Regions from separate parts of the Pseudarthrobacter sp. Hb11 genome, predicted to be linked through region 1. Evidence: riboswitches for the same ligand, from Rfam matches in the RefSeq annotation. Region 1 holds a riboswitch; each other region holds the start of a gene.
The links. A riboswitch is a leader RNA that binds a small molecule or an ion and turns the genes downstream of it on or off. The one in region 1 is predicted to bind cyclic di-AMP.
Positions count from the first base shown of each region.

Region 1 (3,069 bases):
TCACGGACGGGCGGCCCAAAATCTCCTGGGGACCCACTACGGGCTCGTCCCCTTCAGCCACAACGCTCGCCTTGCCCGTGAGCACAAGCACCAGCGCCCGGCGGAAAGTAATAACCGCCAGCGGTTCATATCCAGCATTCAGAACGAGAGTGCGCATGCACGTACCTCTTCACGGCCGCACCCGGTCAGGGGCACGAGGGCCGGCTGCCCTCGGCATGGTCCGGGCTATGGATCGACACCACAAGAGTAAACAAAGAAGTGCACTATCAGCTAATTCCTGACCCGGGCCGCCGCGTCCGGCTGGCAATTAGTGCCCCGGGCAGATGGACCCGGGGTTTAAACAGACAGGACCCCCGCCGCAAGGGCAGGGGTCCTGATGTGTCTTGATCAACCGCTAAGCGCGGGCTGCAAGGATGTCAGTTGACGCGGATGAACACCGGGCCGGAGCCCACGTTGGCGCTGAAGACAACGGTCTGGTTGCCGTTGTAGCCGCCGTGCACCGCTTGGCCGTTGCCGGCGTAGACGGCGATGTGGGCCATGCCGGAACCACCGTCGGCGTAGTAGATGAGGTCGCCCGGCTGAGCCTCGGCGGCGCTCACGGTGCGCCCCAGGGAGAGGTAACCGGCAGGCCAGTCATGGAAGTTGATGCCCACGGCAGCCAGGGAGTTGGTCACCAGCATGGTGCAGTCCTGCGAAACGCCGAGCTGGGCGTAGGCGGCGGACAGAATGGCTGCGCCCTTGCCGCTTGCCGAGGCAGGAGCGGCGGGGGCTGCAGCGGCCGGAGCCGTGGCGGTCACCTTGGCAACAGCGGCCGTCTCTGCGGCGGGAGCGGGCGCGGGAGCCGGAGCCGGAGCCGGAGCCGGAGCTGCTTCCTGAACCTCAACCTCAACCTCGGGCTCCGGAGCTTCCACAACGGGAGCCGGCGTGGTGGTCACGGCAGGCTTCTCGAAGGTGATGGCAATGGTGGAAGCAGCCGAGATGGGAGCCTCAACCGTTGCTTCAACTTCCAGGGTGGAAGCCGGAGCGGAGTCGCGCTGAACGTTGGCGTCAGCAGCGTTGGCAGCCAGGCCGCTGGTCAGGACCAGACCGGAAGCAGCTGCGATGACAGCTGCCTGGCGTCCTACGCCGCCGGCGTTGTCGCCGACAGCCTTGGCAATGATGGCGAGCGAGTTGGTTTTGGTGACCTCGGCGCGGTGCCGTGCGGTTGCACGAGTAGTCATCAGTTCTCTCTTTCGTTTTCCTTCAAACCGCATGTAGGCAGCCAAAGGTGACTGGACGTGCCGGCATCTTGGGGGTACGCCGGCACGCCCCGAACGGGGGATGTGTGATTTAGCGAAAAGCGTTTGGGCAAAGAAAAAGCCCTTGGACCGTAAGGTCGAAGAACTAGTTCATGGTGTAGAACGCGGAGGAACCGGTAGCAGCTACCGAGTGCAGGAGCGTTCCCTGCGAGGGGTTCAAGGCGCTGATCATCATGCCGTTGCCAACGTAGATGCCGACGTGCGCACCGCCGTTCTGCATAACCAGGTCGCCCGGCTGCGGCGTGGACGTGGGCTTCATCGCAGTCCAGGCGTTGACGCGGGGGATGCTGATGCCGGCCTGGGCGTAAACCCACTGGGTGAAGCCGGAGCAGTCCCAGCCGCTGGGGGTGGTGCCGCCCCACACATACGGGCTGCCGATGCCGGTGTACGCGATGGCCGCAATGCCGGAGGTGGCAGCGGAGGACGCGGTGGCCACGACCTTCTCTGCTGCTGCCGATGCGGTGGTCTCTGTGGAAACCGATGCGGTGGACTCTGTGGAAACGGTGTCCGTGTCGGTGGCCGCGGCCGTGTCATCGTCATCAGAAGTTGACTGGACAGTCACCGGCTCCAGCACGGGAGCGGCGATGGTCTTGACCACCGGACGCTCGAAGGACACGGTAGCCGTGGGTGCCGCAGTGACCGCGAGGGCCGACTGCGCGGACCCGGACTCGGTGGAAGCAGAGACACCAGCGGTGGTGTCCGCCGCGTTGGCCGGCAGGCCCAAGGTCAGGACGAGGCCGGACGCAGCAGCGATAACTGCAGCCTGGCGACCTACTGTCCCGGCATTGGCACTAACAGCCTTGGACATGGTGTCCAGGGGGTTGGTACGAACCGATTGCGCACGGTGGCGCGCAGAATTATGGCGTGAAGACACGAAGGTAGCCTCTCCCAATGCCTGCGAGGTGAGCTGTCGGATTCGGATGGGAGTCACCCGGCCGCGCGGCTTCCTGGGAAGCTTTTGCGACTTAACCCCAAGGCCTTCAAACTGAAGGCCATAATTGGTTCCCCCGCCCCTGCCAGACGATGAAATGCGAACGGACCTTGAGCGGTGGCAGAGTTAGGCAATCCGCACAAGAGCGTCAACTTCGGAAAAGTTGACGCGAGTTAGACGGTACAGCAGTTTTGCTTGAATGTCACATTCAGGTCACGGCAGGTCAACATCATTTGATAGTTCACCGTCACTTGACTAAAGCCAGCCCGTGGGGTCAACAACTTCGCCGTTGACCTGGACCTCGAAGTGCAGGTGGCAGCCTGTGGAGGCTCCCGTGGTCCCGCTGAGGGCCACAACATCCCCGCGGGATACTGTCTGCCCCTCCTTCACGCTGAAAGAGGAGAGGTGGTTGTACGTGGTTTCCAGGCCGTTGCCGTGGTCCACTACAACGCGGTTGCCGCCACCGTACTCGTGCCAGCCCACAAAGGTAACGGTTCCGGTGGCCGCAGCCAGAACAGAGGTGCCGCACTGGGCTACGTAATCCTGTCCGCGGTGGAAGTCACCGGAGCCTCCCGTGATGGGGCTGACGCGGTAACCAAAGGGCGAGGCAGTGCTCAATGCAGCGAGCGGGGCACCGAGGCTTCCGGTGGAAGCGGCGCGGGTGATGGCGCCCGCAGACTGGGCACTGAGCAGCTGTTTCAGCTTCCCGTCGGGGTCCGCTTCGGTGACCACGGCGGATCGGCTGAAGTCTATTTCGGCCTCCGCTTCCGCGGAAATTTTGGGCTGTGGGGCTACAGCGGACGCGGCAACAGGAGAGCTCCCTGAGGCATCCGTAGCCAT
Region 1 covers NZ_JBWZCM010000014.1:53,024-56,092, reverse strand. The annotation lists gene AC50X7_RS16330 (HNH endonuclease) at 1-157, opposite strand, end outside; gene AC50X7_RS16325 (NlpC/P60 family protein) at 417-1,220, opposite strand; gene AC50X7_RS16320 (C40 family peptidase) at 1,384-2,106, opposite strand; cyclic di-AMP (ydaO/yuaA leader) riboswitch at 2,177-2,356, opposite strand; gene AC50X7_RS16315 (M23 family metallopeptidase) at 2,485-3,069, opposite strand, start outside.

Region 2 (3,069 bases), on a different contig from region 1:
GGTAGACGGTGATCTGGTGGACAACGTTGGTTGCCGCAAGCGCATCCTTGAGCGCAGGCACGGCGGCGGTGATGCGTTCATCACGTTCAGCGTAGACTCCAAAAACTGCCGCTTTTATGCCCGGCACCTTGCCCAGGTCGGGGGCGGGGCCATAAAACGCGGCCGTGGCCTTCAGCCCGTCCAGCTCCGTGGCTGCCTGCCAGGTGATTCCGCCGCCGAAGCAGTAGCCGGTCATGGCGATGCGCTGGCCGTCCACAAAGTCCTGGCCCCGGAGATACTCCACCGCTGCCTTGAAGTCGGCAATGTGACGCTGGGCGCCTGCCTGGGTGAGGGCACCGGGAACAGCGTCACGGTCCAGGTTCGCAGTCCCGCCTTCCCGGCTCAGCAAATCAAGAGCCAGGGCAACGTAGCCCTCTCCCGCAAAGCGCCGCGCCACGTCTTCTATATGGGCTGTCAGCCCTCGGTTCTCATGGCAGATTAGCACTGCAGGGCTGCGCCCTGCCCGCTCCGGCTTGGCCTGGTAGGCGCTGATAGAGGTTCCCCCGGACGGAAAATGGATGGTCGCCGTCGTCATCCCTGATGCGCCCTCCGGGAGGGAAAGCGGGCTCTTGGCCCCAGGGACGGCACCTGCGGCTCCTGCGCCGGCCGTTCCGGTGGCCGACGATGTGGAAAGTTCCGGTGTGGGCATGGGGTCGGTGCTCCGCGGTACCTCGCTGGGAGTGCAACCTACCAGCAGCATCGCCGCCGCGGCTGCCGCCATGCTGCCCGTAATGAAGGCAACCCGCCGGGTGAAAGTCCGCTGGCTCAGAGTACCGGCGCGGTAGTCGTCAAAAAATTCCTCAATCAAGTACTTTTCGTACTTTCCAAGCTGAATCACGGCGCCTCCTAGGGGGTGGCCATATCCTCCTCCGCGCGGCGCTTCCGGGGCAAGCTTCCGGCCCCGTTATCCAGTCCATTTACGAGTTTGTGACCAAAGCAACACGGCTTCCGTAACAGGATAGTATCTCGCGAGGTCAGCCGCGTGGTAAACCCAATTCCAGTCATTTGCGGAATGTGATAGAAGCACCTCGCATGTTACCCAAACGTGACAATGCACCCGAAGTCGGGTTAGGGTCTTCAGGTGTCCCTCCCAAACGGGACATTCCCCTCAGTATGCCGAGCCCTGCCACTGACCCGGGAACCAACGCTTTCCAGCTGGCAGGGACGGGGGAACCACGTTTCCACCGGCCTCACGCGAGGCCTTGGGGTTAAGTCGAGAGCGACACCGTTCATTACGGAATTGCTCCCGGCCGGGTATCTCCAACCCGAACCCGACAGCTCACCCCGCAGGCATGGGAGAGGCGATCAACCGTGTCAAAAAATTCCACTACCGCCCGTCACCGCGCGACTCCGGCCCGCTCAATCGCGCTTGAGGGTCTGGCTGTCTCAGCCAAGTCCCTTGGCCGCCCGGCGCTCGCCGTTGCAGCAGCATCCGGCATTGCCTTCGGTGTGGGCGCCCCGGCCCACGCAGGCGTAACCGGTCCGGACACCACCGAGACCACTAACACCCAGGCTTACGCAGCACCGGCTGCTGCAGTGGCTGCCCCCGCAGCAGCTGCAGGCAACGTGCACACCGTTGTTGCCGGCGATACCCTGGGCGCCATCTCGGCCGCCCACGGAGTAGCCCTGAATGATGTCCTGTCCGCCAATGGGCTGTCGATCTCCGCGATCATCTACCCCGGTGACGAGATCAAGGTCCCCGGCGCCGGTTCCGTTGCAGCCGCTCCGGCGGCTCCGGCAGCTGCGGCTCCGGCTCCGGCTCCGGCCGTGACTGCCGCCGCCCCGGCCAACACCGGAATGAACCTGTCCTACGCCTCCACCGCTCCTGCTCCGGCAGCACCCGCCCCGGCAGCTCCCGCGGCCGCCGGCACCGGTACCGGCGCAGCCATCCTCGCGAACGCCTACGGCCAGGTGGGCGTCCAGCAGGACTGCACCGCCATGGTGGAGAAGGCTCTCCGTTCCGTGGGCAAGAGCGTTGGCGACCTGGCCCCGGGCCAGTTCTACCAGTACGGCACCACTGTGGGCACCCCGGCTCCCGGTGACCTGGTGATCACCGCCGGTCACGTTGGCGTCTTCGCCGGCAACGGCCAGGTTGTCAGCGGTGGCGTAGACGGCTTCAAGACCGAGGTCCACTCCATCAGCTGGCTCAGCGGCGCTTCCTTCGTCCGCGTAGCGTAGTAACACCACCCGAGGAGGGGCGGCAGGCGGGATTCTTCCCGGCTGCCGCCCCTGTTTTGTTTCCGGCCTTCCTGAGCCGGTGCTCAGCTGCCGGGGGCGCTCAGGTCCCGCAGAAGGTCTGGTAGCTGCCGAAGTCCTCCGGCGCTCCCTCGGTGTAGCGTTCCAGCCCTGGTCGCTCAGTGAACGGGGCGCGGACCACTTCGAGGAGCCGGGTGAAGGGATCAAGGTCTCCGTCCGTTGCTGCGGCGAGCGCTTCCTCTACCAGATGGTTGCGTGGAATGTAGGCGGGATTGACCCGGTCCATCAGGTCCGCGTCCGGTTGCAGGGCACGCCACCGCGCGGCCCATGTGTCGAAGGCAGCCAGGTCAAGGACCATCCCGCGGGCTGGGCGGTCATTTCCCCTTGCCGCCTGGGAGAGGTTCCGGAAGAACGACGTGTAGTCGACCGGTCCGTCCTTCAACAGGGCCACCAGCCCATCCACCAGTTCCGAGGCTTCTTCAGCCTCCGCGCTCCCGGCAGGGGCTTCTGCCAATCCGAGTTTGGTTTTCATCCCGGCAAACCAGGCCTCGCTGTATTGGCGGCGGAACTTGCCGAGTGCTTCTACCGCAGGGGCCACGGCCTGTTCCTGGTCCTCGTTGAAGAGCGGCAGCATGGCCTCAGCCAGGCGGGCCAGGTTCCACTCCGCGATGACCGGCTGGTTGGCGTACGCGTAGCGTCCGCCCACGTCAATGGAGCTGTAGACCGCGGCAGGGTTGAACGCGTCCATGAAGGCGCAAGGCCCGTAATCGATGGTTTCCCCGGAGATGGTCATGTTGTCCGTGTTCATCACACCGTGGACGAATCCCACCAGCA
Region 2 covers NZ_JBWZCM010000001.1:115,041-118,109, reverse strand. The annotation lists gene AC50X7_RS00585 (dienelactone hydrolase family protein) at 1-877, opposite strand, end outside; cyclic di-AMP (ydaO/yuaA leader) riboswitch at 1,175-1,347, shown strand; gene AC50X7_RS00580 (LysM peptidoglycan-binding domain-containing protein) at 1,351-2,217, shown strand; gene AC50X7_RS00575 (protein adenylyltransferase SelO) at 2,318-3,069, opposite strand, start outside.
Region 2: another riboswitch for cyclic di-AMP. It lies ahead of AC50X7_RS00580 (LysM peptidoglycan-binding domain-containing protein); the one in region 1 lies ahead of AC50X7_RS16320 (C40 family peptidase).

Region 3 (3,069 bases), on a different contig from region 1:
GGACAGAAATGTGGACGTATCCGGATGCAACTGACATGGATTGCTTACCTCAATGTGAATGGCCGTCATCGCGGCTCGAATGCTGGGTTCCCCGCAATGGATTGGGGAGGGACGCCCGACGCTGGGCTGGGGGCGTATGCCTACGAACTTCAAGGGGTGGGAAGATCAGGCGTACATTCGACAACAGCGCATGTCGGCAGCACCTGATGTGCTGGGCCAATAGTCTGCGGCTGCAGGTGCTGTTGAGTTCTTGTTCACAATGGAAGTGTGCAGCGTAACAATGCTAACTTGCAAGTAACAATGGACGCTCCGGTCCGCATATTGAGACAAAAGCGCTTAATGTGCTGCAGATCACGATTCTGACGAATGGTCGGATTGCTGATCATTTCCCCGGTTTTCTGTCCCCCGGGCTGCCGAAGCTGAACATAATTCGGGCCCGCCCCCGTCAACGAGCTTTTTCTTCAGATGCACTGGGAATGCCGAAATCGCCCAGCCGTGCGGGGTCTTCTGTCCAGCGGCACTGGGGCTTGGACAGTAAAAATGCCTCGTCCTCCGCCTCAGGAACAACCAGACCGAGAGGCACAGGAACCCCATAGCCGCGGCTAACCGATCGATCGCCCCCAGCCCTCCCACCCGGACGGATCCCCCATCCGCGCCCTGGTGGTTGACGACGAGCCAAGCCTGTCCGAGCTGATCAGCATGGGCCTGCGCGTGGCCGGCTGGTCGGTGGCGGTGGCTGCGGACGGTCGCCCCGACGGTGCAAAGTGGCTGCCCATCGAAAGCGTCAGTGACGAAAAGGTGATGGTGCCCGGGCATAACTGGCGGCTGCAGCTTCCGGACGAGCCCGTTGTGGTCAACGGCGATCCTTCGCAGCTGCGCCAGGTTGCTGATGAATCTGTTGTCGAACGCGCGGAAACAAACCTCGGCCGGAACCACCGCGGAGGCTGTCTCGGGCTGTCCATCGTGAAGGCCCCCGGAGGAAGGGTAACGGTGACGTCACAGCCACTGCGCGCTGAACCTGCCCTGCAACTGCTGATCCTGTGACCCTTTCGGCAAGGCGACGCGCCGTCGTCGTGATCTCTGTTACCAAAATGTGACTTGTGCTGGTAATTCCTGTACCGTCGATTAGGTACGGTTCCCGTTCGGGCCGTATATCCGGATGACGCCAAGCTCTGCCACTTCCCGGATTCCTCTTGAACCAAGGCAGAGGCGGGGGACCCACCGTCCCGGGCACTGATTGCCCTTGGGGTTAAGCCAGCACGTGATCCTTCCGTCTGGCCGGATGCCCTCATCCGAACCCGACAGCTAACTCCGCAGGTGTGAGAGGCGATTCATTATGTTCAAGTTCCTGGCACAGCCACGCCCGAAAAACGAGTCTGCACCGCAGGCCGCACCGGAAACCGGCAAAATCCCTTCCTTCGGCAAGCGCGCCGCCGTGGTGGCCGCGTCATGCGCACTCCTAATTGGGGCGGGCGCTGCAGGGCAGGCTACGGAAACCAGCATCCGCGTAGCAGCCACCGAGACGCAGGCCGCCGAGGCGCAATCCAGCCTCAGCATCGAGAAGAGCGAGATCACGGCGAATCCCGCGCCGGAGTCTGCTGCCCCAGCCCTGCCGAAAATCAATGTGGTTCCGCAGGCGGCCGAGCCCGCACCGGCTCCGAAAGCCGCACCGGCACCCGCTCCCAAGCCTGCGCCGGCACCAAAACCTGCCCCGAAACGTGCACCGGCACCCAAGCCTGCCCCCGCACCTAAGCCTGCCCCCGTCGTCGCGGTCAATGATCCCGCCGGCGCCCAGGCTTATGCCGCTAGCAAGCTGGGAAGCTACGGTTGGGCTCCTGACCAGATGCAGTGCCTGAAGACACTGTGGACCAAGGAATCGGACTGGACCACCACGGCCACCAACCCGAGCAGCGGCGCCTACGGCATCGTCCAGTCCCTGCCCGCCGAGAAGATGGCCAGCGCCGGCGCGGACTACCGCACCAACTACCGCACCCAGATCAACTGGGGCCTGGACTACATCCAGGAGCGCTACCAGTCCCCGTGTGGTGCGCTGAACTTCCACCTGTCGAACAACTGGTACTAAGCCCACCGGTTCCACAGGACACGTCAGCCGGCGCGGCCCGCACCTCGTAGAGGGGCGGGCCGCCCGGCGTATTGTGCACCATGACCGCGGGGCGAAGCCAAAACTGCGGGAACCCCTCGCGGCGGATTGCCAAGATGGTTGCAGACCTCAAGCCGGAAAGAAATGACCTGGCCGTCGCAGCAGGTCAGGCGCCGCGGCCGGGGATGTACTGGACGGCCCACCTGTTGCCGTCGGGATCGGCGAAGTACACAAAGTGGCCCCAGTCCTGTATGTCGACGTCACTGACGTCTACCCCGTTGTTTTTCAGATGCTGGTGCGCGGCAGAGATGTCGTCCACCACGAGCTGGAGGTTGGAGCCGGTGCCCGGAGGTGCGTCCGTAAGCCCCTCCCCAATGCAGATCGAGCAGGCCGAGCCCGGCGGCGTCAGCTGGACAAAGCGGATCGAGTCCGTGGGCCGCTCATCGAAGTCGGCATTGAACCCCACCTTGTTGACGTAGAAATCCTTGGCGCGGTCCACGTCTGACACAGGGACATACACAAGTTCCAGTTTCCAGTCCATCCGCACAGGCTAGCGACGCGGCGCGGAATGCAAAAGGCTTGAGGACTACCCCGCGATGCCGTAAAGGCGGTCGCCCGCGTCCCCGAGTCCGGGGACGATGTATGACTTCTCGTTGAGCTTTTCGTCGATTGAAGCCAGGACGATGGTTACGTTGGCGTCCGCGAGTTCCTCCTCCAGCTTCGCCAGGCCTTCCGGCGCGGCGAGGAGACAGATGCAGGTTACGTCCGAAGCGCCGCGCTTGAAGAGGAACTTGATGGCTTCGCGCAAGGTTCCGCCGGTGGCGAGCATGGGGTCCAGGACGAAGATCTGCCGGTCCGTGAGGTTCTCGGGGAGGCGCTCGGCGTAGGTGATGATGTCCAGGGTCTCCTCGTCCCGGGCCATGCCCAGGAAACCGACCTCTGCGGTGGGAACAAGTTTCGTCATACCC
Region 3 covers NZ_JBWZCM010000005.1:75,499-78,567, forward strand. The annotation lists gene AC50X7_RS10000 (winged helix-turn-helix domain-containing protein) at 1-37, opposite strand, end outside; partial or broken gene AC50X7_RS10005 (DNA-binding response regulator) at 610-813, shown strand; cyclic di-AMP (ydaO/yuaA leader) riboswitch at 1,171-1,331, shown strand; gene AC50X7_RS10010 (aggregation-promoting factor C-terminal-like domain-containing protein) at 1,337-2,083, shown strand; gene AC50X7_RS10015 (glyoxalase superfamily protein) at 2,268-2,642, opposite strand; gene upp (uracil phosphoribosyltransferase) at 2,688-3,069, opposite strand, start outside.
Region 3: another riboswitch for cyclic di-AMP. It lies ahead of AC50X7_RS10010 (aggregation-promoting factor C-terminal-like domain-containing protein); the one in region 1 lies ahead of AC50X7_RS16320 (C40 family peptidase).